One region of the uncultured Agrobacterium sp. genome, then DNA from elsewhere that is predicted to be linked to it. Evidence: riboswitches for the same ligand, from Rfam matches in the RefSeq annotation. Region 1 holds a riboswitch; the other holds the start of a gene.

The links. Region 1 has a riboswitch for S-adenosylmethionine ahead of metA (homoserine O-succinyltransferase). Riboswitches for the same ligand answer to the same signal wherever they lie in the genome.
Region 2: it holds a riboswitch for S-adenosylmethionine, as region 1 does, so the genes downstream of both, QZ869_RS15035 (O-succinylhomoserine sulfhydrylase) here and metA (homoserine O-succinyltransferase) in region 1, are expected to answer to the same signal.

The regions. Positions count from the first base shown of each region.
Region 1 is NZ_CAJYTV010000017.1:192,792-200,233, forward strand. Features, by position in the region: gene ispG (flavodoxin-dependent (E)-4-hydroxy-3-methylbut-2-enyl-diphosphate synthase) at 1-171, shown strand, start outside; gene QZ869_RS16055 (OmpA family protein) at 239-901, shown strand; gene QZ869_RS16060 (polyprenyl synthetase family protein) at 1,101-2,000, opposite strand; gene mtgA (monofunctional biosynthetic peptidoglycan transglycosylase) at 2,253-2,903, shown strand; gene QZ869_RS16070 (aldose epimerase family protein) at 2,907-3,932, opposite strand; gene metA (homoserine O-succinyltransferase) at 4,032-4,958, opposite strand; SAM riboswitch at 5,021-5,097, opposite strand; gene QZ869_RS16080 (thiamine diphosphokinase) at 5,188-5,838, shown strand; gene QZ869_RS16085 (ABC-F family ATP-binding cassette domain-containing protein) at 5,843-7,442, shown strand, end outside.
Region 2 is NZ_CAJYTV010000016.1:305,759-313,200, reverse strand. Features, by position in the region: gene QZ869_RS15080 (ABC transporter permease subunit) at 1-371, shown strand, start outside; gene QZ869_RS15075 (ABC transporter ATP-binding protein) at 399-1,529, shown strand; gene QZ869_RS15070 (sugar phosphate isomerase/epimerase) at 1,569-2,474, shown strand; partial or broken gene QZ869_RS15065 (NAD(P)H oxidoreductase) at 2,676-3,239, shown strand; gene QZ869_RS15060 (cold-shock protein) at 3,651-3,860, shown strand; gene QZ869_RS15055 (hypothetical protein) at 3,981-4,226, shown strand; gene QZ869_RS15050 (hypothetical protein) at 4,365-4,640, shown strand; tRNA gene QZ869_RS15045 (tRNA-Gly) at 4,712-4,785, opposite strand; gene QZ869_RS15040 (2'-deoxycytidine 5'-triphosphate deaminase) at 4,853-5,950, opposite strand; SAM riboswitch at 6,025-6,103, shown strand; gene QZ869_RS15035 (O-succinylhomoserine sulfhydrylase) at 6,146-7,330, shown strand.

The sequences.
Region 1 (7,442 bases):
GCCGATATCGGCATTTCGTTACCCGGCACGGGTGAGAGCCCTTCGGCACCTGTCTTCATCGATGGCGAAAAGGCGCTGACACTGCGCGGACCGAATATCGCCCAGGACTTCGAGGCGCTGGTCATCGACTATATCGAAAAACGTTTTGGCCAAAAGGACGCGGCAGAGTGAGTAGCGACCGTGAAAATGCCAGAATTGCTGTGTCTTACCTCCAAAAACTCACGGAGCAATGATTTCAATGATCAAGAAGTTTGCTGTTCTTGCGCTTGCCGCAACCTACCTGTCCGCCTGCACCACGACCGACCCCTATACGGGTGAGCAGAAGGTCTCCAACATGGCGGGCGGTGCCGGGCTTGGCGCGCTGGCCGGTGCGGTTGGCGGCCTAGCCATCGGCGGCGGCAACAAGGGCCGCAACGCCCTGATCGGTGCTGGTATCGGCGCGCTCGCCGGTGGCGCGATCGGCGGCTATATGGACAATCAGGAAGCGGAACTGCGCCAGCAGCTGCAGGGTACAGGCGTATCGGTGACGCGCCGTGGCGACAGCATCGTTCTCAACATGCCGTCCAACATCACCTTCGCAACCGATCAAGACCAGGTGATTCCGCCATTCTACCCGACGCTGAACTCTGTGGCGATCGTTCTGAACAAGTTCAACAAGACCTATATCGACGTCAACGGCTTTACCGACTCCACCGGCAGCCTGAACCACAACCAGTTGCTCTCGCAGCGTCGTGCCGCCTCGGTTGCCAATTATTTGGGAAGCCAGGGCGTCGATCAGCGCCGCATGTCCACCATGGGCTTCGGCCCGTCGCAGCCAGTGGCATCCAACGCAACGCCCGACGGCCGCGCCCAGAACCGTCGCGTGGAAGTGCTGATCTCGCCGTTGACGCAAAACGGCTAATAGCCTTTTACCTCAATGATCGTTTTCGAAGAGGGCTGCTTTGGCGGCCCTTTTTGGTGTGTGTAGACGGTGTGCAGGCGTGGTAGGCGCTTCAACATCGGCCCGAAAATCGGAATCGATTTTCGGAAAAGCATGATGCGTAGATTAAACAGGATAGAGCGCCTTGGTGCGTCCAGTGAGACGCATGGCGCTCTAGCTCTCAGCTTTTGCGCTCGGCTATGAAGCGGGCCGCTTGCACCAGAATATCGGCCTTCTCTCCGTAGGGGGCCAACAGGGTTGCCGCGTCGCACACCTGTTCCTGAAGTTTTTCACGCGCCCAGTCTTCCCCGCGTAACGCCACAAGCGTGCCCTTGCCGCGAGCGGCATCCTTGCCGGTTGCCTTGCCCATGGTAGCGGCATCCGAGGTGAGGTCGAGAAGATCGTCGGCAAGCTGGAAGGCGAGGCCGATCTTTTCGCCGAAGCTGCGCAGCGTCTTGCGGTGAGATGCGTCGTTTCCGGCAATGATTGCACCTGCCTCGCAGGCAAAGCGCAGCAACGCGCCTGTTTTCATCGCCTGCAAGGTCACGATGCCCGCTTCATCCGGCGCCTGCTTTTCTGCCGCCAGATCGAGCGCCTGACCGCCTGCCATGCCGCCAATGCCGGCAGCGCGCGAAAGCGCCAACACCAGTGCCGTCTTCTGATCGCCGGTCAGCGGCGTTTGCGGGCTCGCGATAATATCGAAAGCGAGCGTCAGGAGGCTGTCGCCCGCCAGAATGGCTGTGGCCTCATCGAACTTCTTGTGGACCGTCGGCTGGCCGCGACGCAGATCGTCATCGTCCATGGCGGGTAGATCGTCATGCACCAGCGAGTAGCAATGGAGACATTCAAGCGCGGCGCCCACACGCAGCGCTGCAGCCTCATTGCCGTCGAGCAGCCGCGCTGTCTCGATGACGAGGAAAGGCCGAAGGCGCTTGCCGCCGTTCAGCACGCCATGGCGCATGGCATCCAGCAGGTTGGCCGGCCGTGCGATCTCGTCATAACCGACCTTGTCCGTCAGGATCTCTGCCAGCAGTTTTTCCGTGCTTGCCGCGTTATCGCGCAGCCGTGTCTCGAATGTCATGGCACCGCTTCCTTACATCTCGCGGCTGTTTGGCATGGGGTAAAAGGGCTGGCAAATGTTTTGTTGAACGGGTGTGGAACTTCGCCCTGGTGAGTAGCCTTGATGGTGCGAGCGGAATATGAAAGGCTTGATCTGAACGAGTGGGGACGGGATGTGAGCAGTACGCCGGAAAGCGAAAGGGAGTATGAGGCGCTTCCCGACGAGGAGAGCAGGCCCAAATTGGATATCAAGAGCCTCGCCAAACGTGTCGGCATGTTTCTGCTGGCGCTGTTAGTCCTGCCCTATCTGCTGATCCCCGTTTATGCCATTCCCTTCATCCGACCCATCTCGACGCTAATGCTTGCCGATCTGGTGACTTTCCAAGGCTACGACCGGCAATGGGTGCCTCTGGAGGATATCTCGCCTCGGCTCATCCAGTCGGTGATGATGTCGGAAGACGGCCAGTTCTGTTTCCATGGCGGGGTGGACTGGAATCAGATGCAGGGAGTCGTCAATGACGCACTGGAAGGCGAGGCGACACGAGGCGCCAGCACCATTCCGATGCAGACGGCCAAGAACCTATTTCTCTGGAACGGTCGGTCCTTCATCCGCAAGGGACTGGAACTGCCGCTTGCGCTCGTATCCGACTTCATCTGGTCGAAACAGCGGATGATGGAAATCTATCTCAACATCGCCGAATGGGGCCCCGGTATCTACGGCATCGAGGCCGCGGCGCAGTACCATTTCAAGGTGCCAGCGTCGAAACTCAGCTCCCGGCAGGCAGCATTACTTGCCGTGTCCTTGCCGAACCCGATCGATCGCAATGCTAGCAAGCCCGGTCGCGGGATGCAGCGTCTCGCGGGGCTTATCGAGCGCCGGGCAAGAGGCTCCGGCGCTTATGTCGGCTGCGTGCTGGACCGATAGGCTTTAGTCTTTGGTGAAGATGTAATCCGTTTCCTGGCGAAGCGTTTCGCCGGGACGCAGGATCGCTTTCGGGAAGCCTTCGTGATTGATGGCATCCGGCCAGATCTGCGTTTCCAGGCAGAAGCCCGCGAAGGGGCCGTAATGGCGTCCGTCATGTCCCGGAACGGCAGTGTTCAGCTTGAAACCAGAATAGAACTGAACGCCGGGTTCGGTTGTGTGAACATCGAGCGAAATGCCGGAGGCTGGCGCGTGGACATGCGCGACCATGCGCTTGGCCACACGCTCTGCCGAAAGGCAGAAATTGTGGTCGTAGAGCACCTGTTCGCCATGGTCGTCCTTCCGGCTCATCAATGTCGGCTCACGCAGATCGAAGACCGTTCCGGAGACGGAGCGGATTTCGCCGGTTGGAATCTGGCGCTCATCGGTTGGCAGATAATGATCGGCGGCAATTTCGATATGATGGCCGAGGGCGGTCTCGGCGCCGTCGAGATTGAAATAGGAATGCTGGCAGACATTGGCGATCGTCGGCAGGTCGGTCGTCGTCTCATAGACAACCGACAGCACACCGCCCTCGCGGATCGTGTAGGTTGCCGTCATCGTGCAATTGCCTGGGTAACCAGCGCGACCGTTGGGATCTATGATCTGCAGCACGACATGGCTTGGTCCGTGCTCCATGATCATCCAGTTGCGCTTGCCCGTGCCGTCGCTTCCGCCATGCAAATGCGACACGCCCTTCTCGTTCAGCTCCAGCTGGTAGTCTTTGCCGTCGATGGAAAACTTGCCGCCACCGATACGATTGGCGTTTCGGCCCGGTGTCGCGCCGAAATAGGAGGAGTATTTCGGATAGTCGTCAAACCCGTCGAAGCCAAGAACCAGCGGCGGCTGATGTCCCTCAAGCCGCAGATCCTGAATGACCGCACCCCAGGTTATAACCTTGGCCGTCAGGCCGCCAGCGCTGATCGTCACCCGTTCGACCTTTTCGCCGGTCGCTGTCAGGCCGAAATTCTCCCGAACGCTTGCGTCACTCATCCGACATTCTCCCTATCGCTCGCAATTTGTGCCGGACGTTGCGCCATTTTGGCGGCTGACGCAACGTCGGAAAATGCGTTTTTCGCAGAAGCGATCGTGTCAGGCCGAGGCCTTGCCGATCTCCTCCAATGCGTAAGGGGTCGTCTGATAGATCTCGTTGATCCAGTTGCCGAAGAACAGATGCGCGTGGCTGCGCCACCGGTTGAGCGGCGTCAGTGATGGGTCGTTGTGCGGGAAATAATCATGCGGCAGCTTGATCGGCACGCCGGAATTGACGTCGCGGAAATACTCGTCCCCGAGCGAGGTGGAGTCATATTCCACATGGTTAAACATGTAGAGCCGCTTGCCGCGCTTCTCATGCACGAGACACACGCCCATTTCCTCGGATTCCATCAGGATTTCGAGATCGGGATGCTTTTCGATGTCGGCGCGACGCACCTCCGTCCAGCGCGACACCGGCACCTGGAAATCGTCGGAGAAGCCGTTGAGATAGATGGAAGCAGGGCAGAGATTGCGGTGGCGATAGACGCCGAAGGCCTTCTGCTTCAACTCATGCTTCGGCACGCCATGGAAATGATAGATCGCCGCCATTGCCCCCCAGCAGACATTCAGCGTCGAATGGACATTGGTTTCCGTCCAGTCGAAGATCTTCTTCATCTCGTCCCAGTAGGTCACGTCCTCATAGGCCAGCGTCTCGACGGGCGCGCCGGTAATGATGAAGCCATCGAACTTGCGGTGGCGCACCTCTTCCCACGTCTCGTAGAAGGAGAGGAGGTGTTCTTCCGGCGTGTTCTTGGCACGGTGGCCGCCGATACGCACCAGCGACAGCTCCACCTGAAGCGGCGACGCGCCGACAAGGCGAGCCATCTGGATTTCGGTCTTGATCTTGTTCGGCATGAGGTTTAAGAGCCCGATCTGTAGCGGGCGGATATCCTGACGGATCGCCATGGTCTCGGTCATGACCCGTACACCCTCATTGACGAGGGTTTCGAAGGCGGGAAGCGTATCGGGAATCTTGATGGGCATCGCGAACTCTCACGTCCAAACACAAAAAAACCGGCAGCGAAATCGCGACCGGTCCTCGGAAATTGCCTTTTTCCTCGACCCTTTAGCGACTTCTTTAAAGTGGCTGCAAGCCGGTCGGCAAATCACCACTGCTGGCTGTCATAATCCTGTCTGGCTGAAAAATCAATATGGCCGCCTTTTGCGGCGTTTGCGCCTTTCCTTGAGGTGGTGTTTCGCGATAAGGCAGGGCATGACATCGGATCATTTCACCATTCTGCTGGGCGGCGATATCGTCGTGACGGAGCGCCTGCGCCGTGCGGTTGCCGGATCACGGGTGATTGCCGCCGATAGCGGCATGAAACATGCCAGGCCGCTCGGGCTTCAACCGGAATTGTGGGTGGGCGATTTCGATTCCGCCGATGCGTTTCTGGTGCAGGAATGGCCGGCTGTGCCGCAACAGCCTTTTCCCGCCGCCAAGGGGGAGACGGATGGCGAGATTGCCGTTTCCGAGGCTTTGGCGCGAGGTGCGAAACGCCTGACGCTGGTCGGCGCGCTTGCCGGCGAGCGATCCGACCATGCGCAGTTTCATCTGCTCTATGCTGTGGCGCTGGCCGAACGCGGACTTCAGGTGGTGCTGACGTCTGGTGAGGAAGAAGCTTTTCCGCTGCTTGCCGGCGATTTGGTGCTCGATCTGCCGCGCGGCTCGCTGTTTTCTGTTGCCGGTTTTACGGCCCTTTCGGGCCTCGATATCGAGAACGCCCGCTATCCCCTCAGTGATTTTGCGCTTGCCTTCGGCTCATCGCGCACTATGTCCAACGTGGCTGAGGGCGACATTCGCCTTCGCCTTAAAAGCGGCAAGGCTATCGTCCTTGCCCGTCCTTACGATCTGACCGGAGCCTGATGCCTTGGCACCCCCCATTCTGAAACTCGACGACATCGAGCTGACCTTCGGCGTGACCCCGCTGCTCGACGGCGCCAATCTGCAGGTGGAGCCGGGCGACCGCATCTGCCTTGTCGGCCGTAACGGTTCGGGCAAATCGACGCTGATGAAGATTGCCGCCGGTCTGGTGGAAGCGCAGTCCGGCGAGGTGTTCCGTCATCCGTCCGCGACGATCCGCTATCTGGAGCAGGCGCCGGATTTCGGCGCTTACGAGACGGTGCAGGCCTATGCCGAGTCGGGTCTGGGGCCGGGCGACGATCCGTATCGCGTCAGCTATATTCTCGAACATCTAGGGCTGACCGGCCAAGAAAATCCTTCGAGCCTTTCCGGTGGGGAAGCGCGCCGTGCCGCACTTGCCCGAGTGATGGCGCCCGAGCCGGATATTCTGATGCTGGACGAGCCGACCAACCATCTGGATCTTCCGACCATCGAATGGCTGGAAAGCGAATTGCAGCAGACGCGAAGCGCGCTTGTGCTGATTTCGCACGACCGTCGCTTCCTTGAGAAGGTGTCGACCGCCACCGTCTGGCTCGATCGCGGCCAGTCCCGCAGGCTCAGCCGTGGCTTCGGCCATTTCGAGGAATGGCGCGACAAGGTGCTGGAAGAGGAAGAGCTTGAGCAGCACAAGCTCGGCAAGGCCGTCGAGCGCGAAGAGCACTGGATGCGCTATGGCGTGACGGCACGGCGCAAGCGCAACATGCGCCGCGTCGGAGAGTTGCGCGACATGCGCGCCGCCTATCGCGGCCACAAGGGGCCGCAGGGCTCGGTACAGGCCACAGCCGTGGAAGCGCGCGAATCCGGCAAGCTGGTGATCGAGGCGGAGGCCATCACCAAGGCCTATGGCGATCGTACCATCGTCGCACCCTTTTCGCTGCGGGTGCATCGCGGCGATTGCATCGGTCTCGTCGGGCCGAATGGTGCAGGCAAGACCACGCTGCTCAAGATGCTGACAGGTACGCTCGCGCCCGATAGCGGCACGGTGAAGCTCGGCACCAATCTGGAAATCGCGACACTCGACCAGAAGCGCGAAGACCTCAATCCGAACGACACGCTGGCACATTACCTGACCGACGGTCGTGGTGAAAGCCTGCTGGTCAACGGCGAGCAGAAGCATGTGACCGGCTATATGAAGGACTTCCTCTTCCAGCCGGAACAGGCCCGCACGCCGATCCGCAATCTGTCCGGTGGCGAGCGCGCCCGTCTTATTCTAGCGCGTATCCTGGCAAGACCGACCAACCTTCTCATCCTCGATGAGCCGACGAACGATCTCGATATCGAGACGCTGGACCTGCTTCAGGAAATCGTCGCAAGCTTCTCGGGCACCGTCATTCTCGTCAGCCACGACCGTGATTTCCTTGATCGCACCGTGACCTCGACCATTGCGCCCGCCAATCCGGATGCGCCGGATGGCCGCTGGATCGAATATGCAGGCGGCTATTCCGACATGATGGCGCAGCGTAAGGGTGCGGCAGAAGACAAGAAGCGCTCGGACAAGCAGGAGAAGGCGAAAGTCTCGGCCAATGCCGCTCCCGCTACTGAACCTGCAAAGGGCAAGGGCAAGCTGT
Region 2 (7,442 bases), on a different contig from region 1:
CCTTTCTCTATCGCCAGTTCTTCATGACCCTGCCGGACGAGTTGGCCGAGGCGGCGCGCATGGATGGCTCCGGCCCGATGCGTTTCTTCGTCGACATGATCCTGCCGCTGTCACGCACCAACATGCTGGCGCTGACGACGATCATGTTCGTCTATGGCTGGAACCAGTATCTCTGGCCGCTCCTGATGGTGACCGACCCGTCCTATAAGACGGTAATGATGTCGCTCTCCAGCCTCCTTCCTTCCGAAAACGGCACGCCTGACTGGAACGTCACGCTTGCCGGTTCCCTCATCATCATGTTGCCGCCTCTTCTCGTCGTCGGGCTTTTGCAGCGCTGGTTCGTGCGCGGCCTTGTCTCCACCGAGAAATGACAGCTTACAGAACAGGAGTTCCAGACCATGGCGCAGATCGATATTCGTCAGGTGCATAAATCCTACGGCAAGACCAAGACGCTGCATGGTGTCGACCTCATCTTTCCGTCGGGAGAATTCGTCGTCATCCTCGGCCCGTCCGGCTGCGGCAAATCCACGTTATTGCGCATGATTGCCGGGCTGGAAGATATCACCGCCGGCGAAATTGCCATTGCCGGCAAGGTGGTGAACCGGCTGGAGCCGCGTGAACGCGGTTGCGCCATGGTGTTCCAGAACTATGCGCTCTATCCGCATATGACCGTTGCCGACAATATCGGCTATGCGCTGAAGGTGGCGGGCGTTGCCAAGACCGAGCGCCGCCGCAGGATCGAGGAAACGGCGAAGATCGTCGGCCTTTCCGATTACCTGGAGCGCAAGCCCGCAGCCCTGTCCGGCGGCCAGCGCCAGCGCGTTGCAATGGCGCGCGCCATCATTCGCGAGCCGGATGTCTTTCTCTTCGACGAGCCGCTGTCCAACCTCGATGCCAAGCTCCGCGTTACCATGCGCGCTGAAATCCGCAGGCTGCATCAACGCCTGTCCGCGACATCGATCTTCGTTACCCATGATCAGGTCGAGGCCATGACGCTGGCGGATCGGCTGGTGATCATGAACAAGGGCAATGTCGAGCAGGTGGGGCAACCGCTCGACATCTATAACAGACCGGCCAGCACCTTCGTCGCATCCTTTATCGGTTCTCCCGCCATGAACCTTTTCAATGCCAAGGTGGATCGCGCAGGCGGCTTGGTTAGCTTCGGCAACTGGGCGACCCCGCTGCCGGTGAGGATCGCGGGCGCCGTGTCTGGCGATGACATCATCGTCGGTATCCGGCCGGAACAATGCGTTGTCTCGCGCAGTGGTGAAGGCATTTCGGCGGTGGTCGATTTCGTCGAGGAACTCGGCTCCGGCCGCATTGTCTATGCCGATATCCGCGGCCAGATCTTCGCCGCCGCTATCGGTGAAGACCTCACCGTCCGTCCCGGCGAGCGGGTTATGCTGCAGTTTCCCGAAGCGCAGCTCCACTTTTTCGATCCAAACACCGAACGCCGGATCGATCCGGATTTCGCACCCGCCAACGCGACCGACTTCACCAACAAGGATGTTCTCGCCCATAGTGCCTGAACGTCTTGCGCTTTCCCTGTCTGTATCAAGGACCCTGACATGACTTCCATCATTTCTGCTGTCGGCTTTTGCAACGCCACCGGTCGCGGCGATATATCCACCCTGGATTCGTCCCTGAAAATCATTGCCGATACCGGCGCCAGCGCCTGCGAAATCGGCATTTATGGCGAGGAGATCATCTCCGGCGGTCGCATCATCGAAGACCGTGCGCAGCGCGTGCGCGATATCGTCAAGCAGTATGACTTCAAGAAACTCTCCCTGCATGGCCAGATTGTCTCCAACTTCATGGATCGCGAGCACCTGCATCTGCAGAAGAAGGTCGTGCGTGCCATGCTCGAACTCTGTGACCGGCTGGGCGCTGGCGTGCTCGTCCACCATAGCGGCAATGCGATCCTCTCCGATGGCATGAGTGGCAGCGATCTCGACCAGATGGAGCGTGAGGCTCTTTTCGAAATGGCCGAGATTGCCAAGACCTATGGCGTACGCATCGTTCTGGAAAACATATTCACCACAGAAGACGGCCAGTACCGCCAGACGCCATCGCAAGTGGCTGAAACGGTGAAGGCCGTCGGCCATGACAATCTCGCGGCGCTGATCGATTTCAGCCACGCCTATATCGAATCCACCTTCAAGGGTCTGGATTTCCGCGAAGAACTGCGCGCCATGGCGCCCGTCACCGGCCATCTGCATGTGCATGACAGCTTCGGCCTGCCCTACACAATGAAGAAGTTCTACCACCCCGCAGAAGCGACAGCGCTCGGCATCGGCGACCTTCACCTACCGATCGGCTGGGGCGATATCGACTGGGAGGACATTTTCTCGGAACTCACCTTTCTGCCCGACACCACCCTCATCATGGAAATCGGCGCAGAGCGCTTCGCCGACCAGCAGCCCGGCTGCCTGGAGCGCGCAATGAAGCTCGCAGAGGCTGTGAACAAGCGCTGACGGCCAATCTATAGAGTGGAGGGGCCGCATGCATCGGCCCCTCCACTCCGGCGATCTCTGCTAGGCACCACGTCATGGCAGGATTGAAGTGCGGATCCTTTCTTCATACCCAGACCGCCTGAGTGGCGTCTTAACCGGCGCAGGTCTCGAACGCTGCCGCGCGGTCTGCGTTCGCCTGGTTACCTTGAATGATATCACTTTATGAAGATTTTGCTCGTCGTCGCCCATCCACGGCTGGACGCGCTGACACATCAAGCGGCACGTGCTTTTGCCGACGCAGCGCAAGCGAACGGTCACGATGTCGAGTTCGCCGATCTGGTGGCAGAGAATTTCGATCCGGTTCTTAAAGCTCAGGACGAGCCGGATTGGAGCGGACGCACCATAGACTTCGCGGATGACGTTCAATGAGAGACGGAGCGTGTGGAAAGAAATGATGCCACAGCGCTCTTCTTTCCCGTCTGGTGGTGGTCTATGCCGGCAATCCTCACAGGCTGGATCGATCGTGTGTGGGCACAGAATTGGGCCTTTGGCGATAAGACCTATCCGCACAGAAAGGTGCTGATGGTGGGCATCGCCGGCGCGACCGAAGATGACTATCGCAAGCGCGGCTACGACATTTCCGTTCAAACCCAGCTGAAGATGGGGATCCTCAATTACTGCAGTATGAAAGAAGGCAGGGTCGAGATTTTGTATGGATCGCTAGAAGACGACGCGCACGCGGCCGAGCTTATTACGAAGTCGAAAGAGCTAGGCGGTGCGTTCTAGCTCCCTACAAACGCCAGGCTTTCATCTACGGGCAGGATGTTCGCGATAAAAAGCTGGTGAAGCATTTGTAGCAGCGGAAGCGGCACCATTCTGGGCTGTGCTTGAATCAGACAATGCGCTTCCCATCGATAAATTAGCCGAAATCGCGGCTGTCTTTGCGGCGCTTAAGAATGTAACGCAATCCACGCCGAGCACAACCAAAAGATGAACATCGGTAAAGTTAAAAACTTTTCGTTGACTCCCGGAGTGAACCCGTCTATAGATACGTCATCGATCTTTTGCTTGCCGAGCTTTGTCTACCGCGCGATTGGCACCGCGCTCTAAGCGAACTTCTCTTTCAAAAATAGTCGGTTTTTACCCGCGTTGCATTCGTTGCGCGGTCGTTCACTCTATGCTTTGAAAGGGTTCATTATGACCACTGGCACAGTTAAATGGTTTAATTCCACTAAGGGCTTCGGCTTCATTCAGCCTGACAATGGCGGCGCAGACGCGTTCGTTCACATCTCGGCTGTCGAACGTGCAGGAATGCGCGAACTCGTCGAAGGTCAGAAGATTGGCTTCGAACTTGAGCGCGACAACAAGTCGGGCAAGATGTCTGCGACCAATCTGCAGTCCGCATAAGTGAGATCGGCTCCTCTTTGACCACGGATGTACTGGCACTGCCGGGAGCAATTTCATTCGAGGCCAGGCGTTTCGCCTGGCCTTTTTTATTTCGGCGTTTGGCCGGAAAGGTAAATACCCATGACAGAAACACACAGCAAATCTCGCCAGCAGGCAGAGCTTGCCTTCGGCAAGCTTCAAACGTCATTCTTTGCAAAAAATCAAGCTGTGGATGAACTGCAAGCTGCCGTCGATGCGCGTGACGCAAAAACAGCCAGGCTGAAGGCAGCTCGCCTTGCAAAAGAACTGGCAGATCGCAAGTCCGTGGCGGATGCTCCGGCAACCAAACGCAGCAAGAAGACGCCGTCTGTCTGCTCCACATCTTAAATCGTGGTGTGATCCTCAGGTCTCGCTCACTGAGCGTTGAGGCCTCGTTTTATTGCATACAGTTTTCGCAGCATCTCCTTATGGTTTTGCGCAACCCTTCGGTGAGAGCCAAGAAACCCAGCAAAACAGGTGGGACGCATGTCAACAACAGCCAACGAACTCAATGCGACCAACACAGCATGGCAAATCGCGATGCAGGAAATCCTCCGGGTGGTCATCCGCGACCTTTACCAGGCCAAGGGTGAAGCGCATTTCAAAGAGCACATCGAACGCATCGAAGCCGCAGCAGTCGACAGTATCCAGACAGATCTGAGATTTCGCGGAACGGACGAATGGACGGAAGTCCTCGTCAAGGAAAAAGCCAGCAACTTCGTCACATCCTTGCTGACATCGTTTACGTATGACCGCGCCTGAAAGTACGGCTCCCCAGCGTTTTCAAGCCACAGTCAGTGTGATGTACGGCGACAAACTCTTTGGAAGGCAGCTGGAGCGGGTGAAGGGAATCGAACCCTCGTATTCAGCTTGGGAAGCTGCTGCTCTACCATTGAGCTACACCCGCATGTCTCAAGATTTCCGATAGAACAAAGCGGCTGTCAAGCCAAACGCACGTGCGTGACCTTTGGCGATCACTCGGCGCGGAAATGCTTTGAGAGCTTCAAGCCCTGGGCCTGGTAGTTGGAGCCAAGACCGGTGCCGTAGAGGCCATCGGGTTTGGTCAGCATATGCTCGTACACAAGACGTCCGACGATCTGGCCGTGTTCCAGGATGAAGGGTACCTCGTGGCTTCTGACTTCGAGAACGGCGCGGCTGCCGGTGCCACCTGCGCTGGCGTGGCCGAAGCCGGGGTCGAAGAAGCCGGCGTAGTGGACACGAAATTCGCCGACCAAGGGATCGAAGGGTGTCATCTCCGCCGCGTAGAGCGGTGGTACATGCACGGCTTCACGCGAGACGAGGATGTAGAATTCATCCGGATCGAGGATCAGTTCGGCACGGCCGCGTGAGTAGAGCGGCTCCCAGAAATCTAGCACGTCATGAGCTGCCTTCTTGTCCACATCGACGACTGCAGTGTGGTGCTTGCCGCGATAGCCGATCAAATTGTTTTCGCCAAAACCTTGGAGATCGATGGACAGCGCAATGCCGCCGCCTGAGACGTTCGGCGTGTCGCTTGCGACCAGAATTTCATTGTTGTGAAGCGTCTGCAACTCACTCTCGTTGAGCAGCGAATGGCCAATACGGAAGCGGATCTGCGACAGGCGCGAGCCCTGGCGCACGACGATGGGGAAGGTGCGCGGGCTGACTTCGAGATAAAGTGGCCCCTGATAGCCTGCCGGGATCTTGTCGAATTCCTGCGCTTGGTCGGTGATGACGCGGGTGAAGATATCCAAGCGACCGGTGGAACTTTTCGGGTTTGCCGAGGCGGACATATCGGCGGGCAGCGCCAGCGCTTCCATCAGGGGCACGATATAGACGCAGCCGGTTTCCAGCACGGCGCCTTCGCTCAGATCGATCTCATGCAGACGCAGGCGGTCCAGCTTTTCAATGACCTTGGTGCCTGGGCCGGGCATGAAGCTTGCACGTACGCGGTAAGCCTTGGCCCCGAGACGCAGGTCGAGGCTTGCCGGCTGGATCTGATCCGCATCCAGCGCCCGCTCGCTCTTCAGGTGGCCGGAAGAAAACAGCGCCCGTATCGCGCCATCGGCCAGAATACCTGTGGTTCTCGTCATCGTCATTGCCCCTGTTCCGCGCCGACAAAATCAAAAGCAAGCCATTGACGCAAGTTGTTAACGGCAGTAAGGCAATCTTATCCCGTGGTGATTTGGCCGGTCGGCTTGCAGCCACGTTAAACAAGTGGCTAAAAAGACCGGGTGCTTGCAACCGGTCTGCTTTTGCGACCGGTTTTTTTGTTTGAAGGTGATCAAATGAGCAAGAAATGGCGCCCGGCAACGCAACTCGTACATGGCGGTACGCTGCGCTCCCCCTACGGTGAAACGTCCGAAGCCCTCTACCTGACCCAGGGCTTTGTCTACGAAAACTCGGAAGCCGCCGAAGCGCGCTTCAAGGGCGAGACAGATGGATTCATCTACGCGCGCTATGCAAGCCCGACCAACGACATGTTCGAAAAGCGCATGTGCCTGCTGGAAGGTGCCGAAGATGCCCGCGCCACGGCATCCGGCATGGCCGCTGTCAGCGCTGCCATTCTCTGCCAGCTGAAGGCCGGCGATCACATCGTTGCGGCCCGCGCGCTTTTCGGTTCCTGCCGCTGGGTGGTAGAAACGCTTGCGCCGAAATACGGCATCGAATGCACGCTGGTCGATGGCCGCGATCTTGCCAACTGGGAAAAGGCGATCAAGCCCAACACCAAGCTGTTCTTCCTCGAAAGCCCAACCAACCCGACGCTGGAAGTGGTGGATATTGCTGGCGTTGCCAAGCTTGCCAACCAGATCGGCGCAAAGGTCGTTGTCGACAACGTGTTTGCGACGCCGCTCTTCCAGAAGCCTCTGGAGCTAGGCGCGCATATCGTCGTTTATTCCGCCACCAAGCATATCGATGGTCAGGGACGCTGCCTCGGCGGCGTGGTGCTGTCGGACAAGAAGTGGATCGAGGAAGAGCTTCAGGATTACTTCCGCCACACTGGCCCAGCACTTTCTCCCTTCAACGCCTGGACGCTGCTGAAGGGTATCGAAACGATGCCACTGCGCGTCAAGCAGCAGACAGAAAATGCCGGCAAGATTGCCGACTTCCTGGCCGACCAGACCAAGGTTGCCAAGGTCATCTATCCGGGCCGGGCCGACCATCCGCAGGCTGATATCATCGCACGGCAGATGTCGGGCGGCTCGACGCTCGTCTGCTTTGAGTTGAAGGGCGGCAAGGAAGCGGCTTTCAAGCTGCAGAATGCTCTGGAAGTCGTCAAGATTTCCAACAATCTCGGCGATGCCAAGAGCCTGATCACCCATCCGGCGACCACGACGCACAAGAACCTGACGGATGAGGCGCGTGCGGAACTCGGCATTTCCGGTGGGACGCTGCGTCTGTCTTGTGGAATCGAGGACACCGACGATCTGCTGGAAGACTTTGCAGCGGCGTTGGCCAAGGTTTCTGCGTGATATAGAGTGCCCGGTGATCGATCACCGGGCTTTATTCTTCATTTTTCCAAGCTTCTGCTCGTCACGCGAGGGCGGCACTAAGGCTTGTATTATTTTAGAGAAACCATGGTTT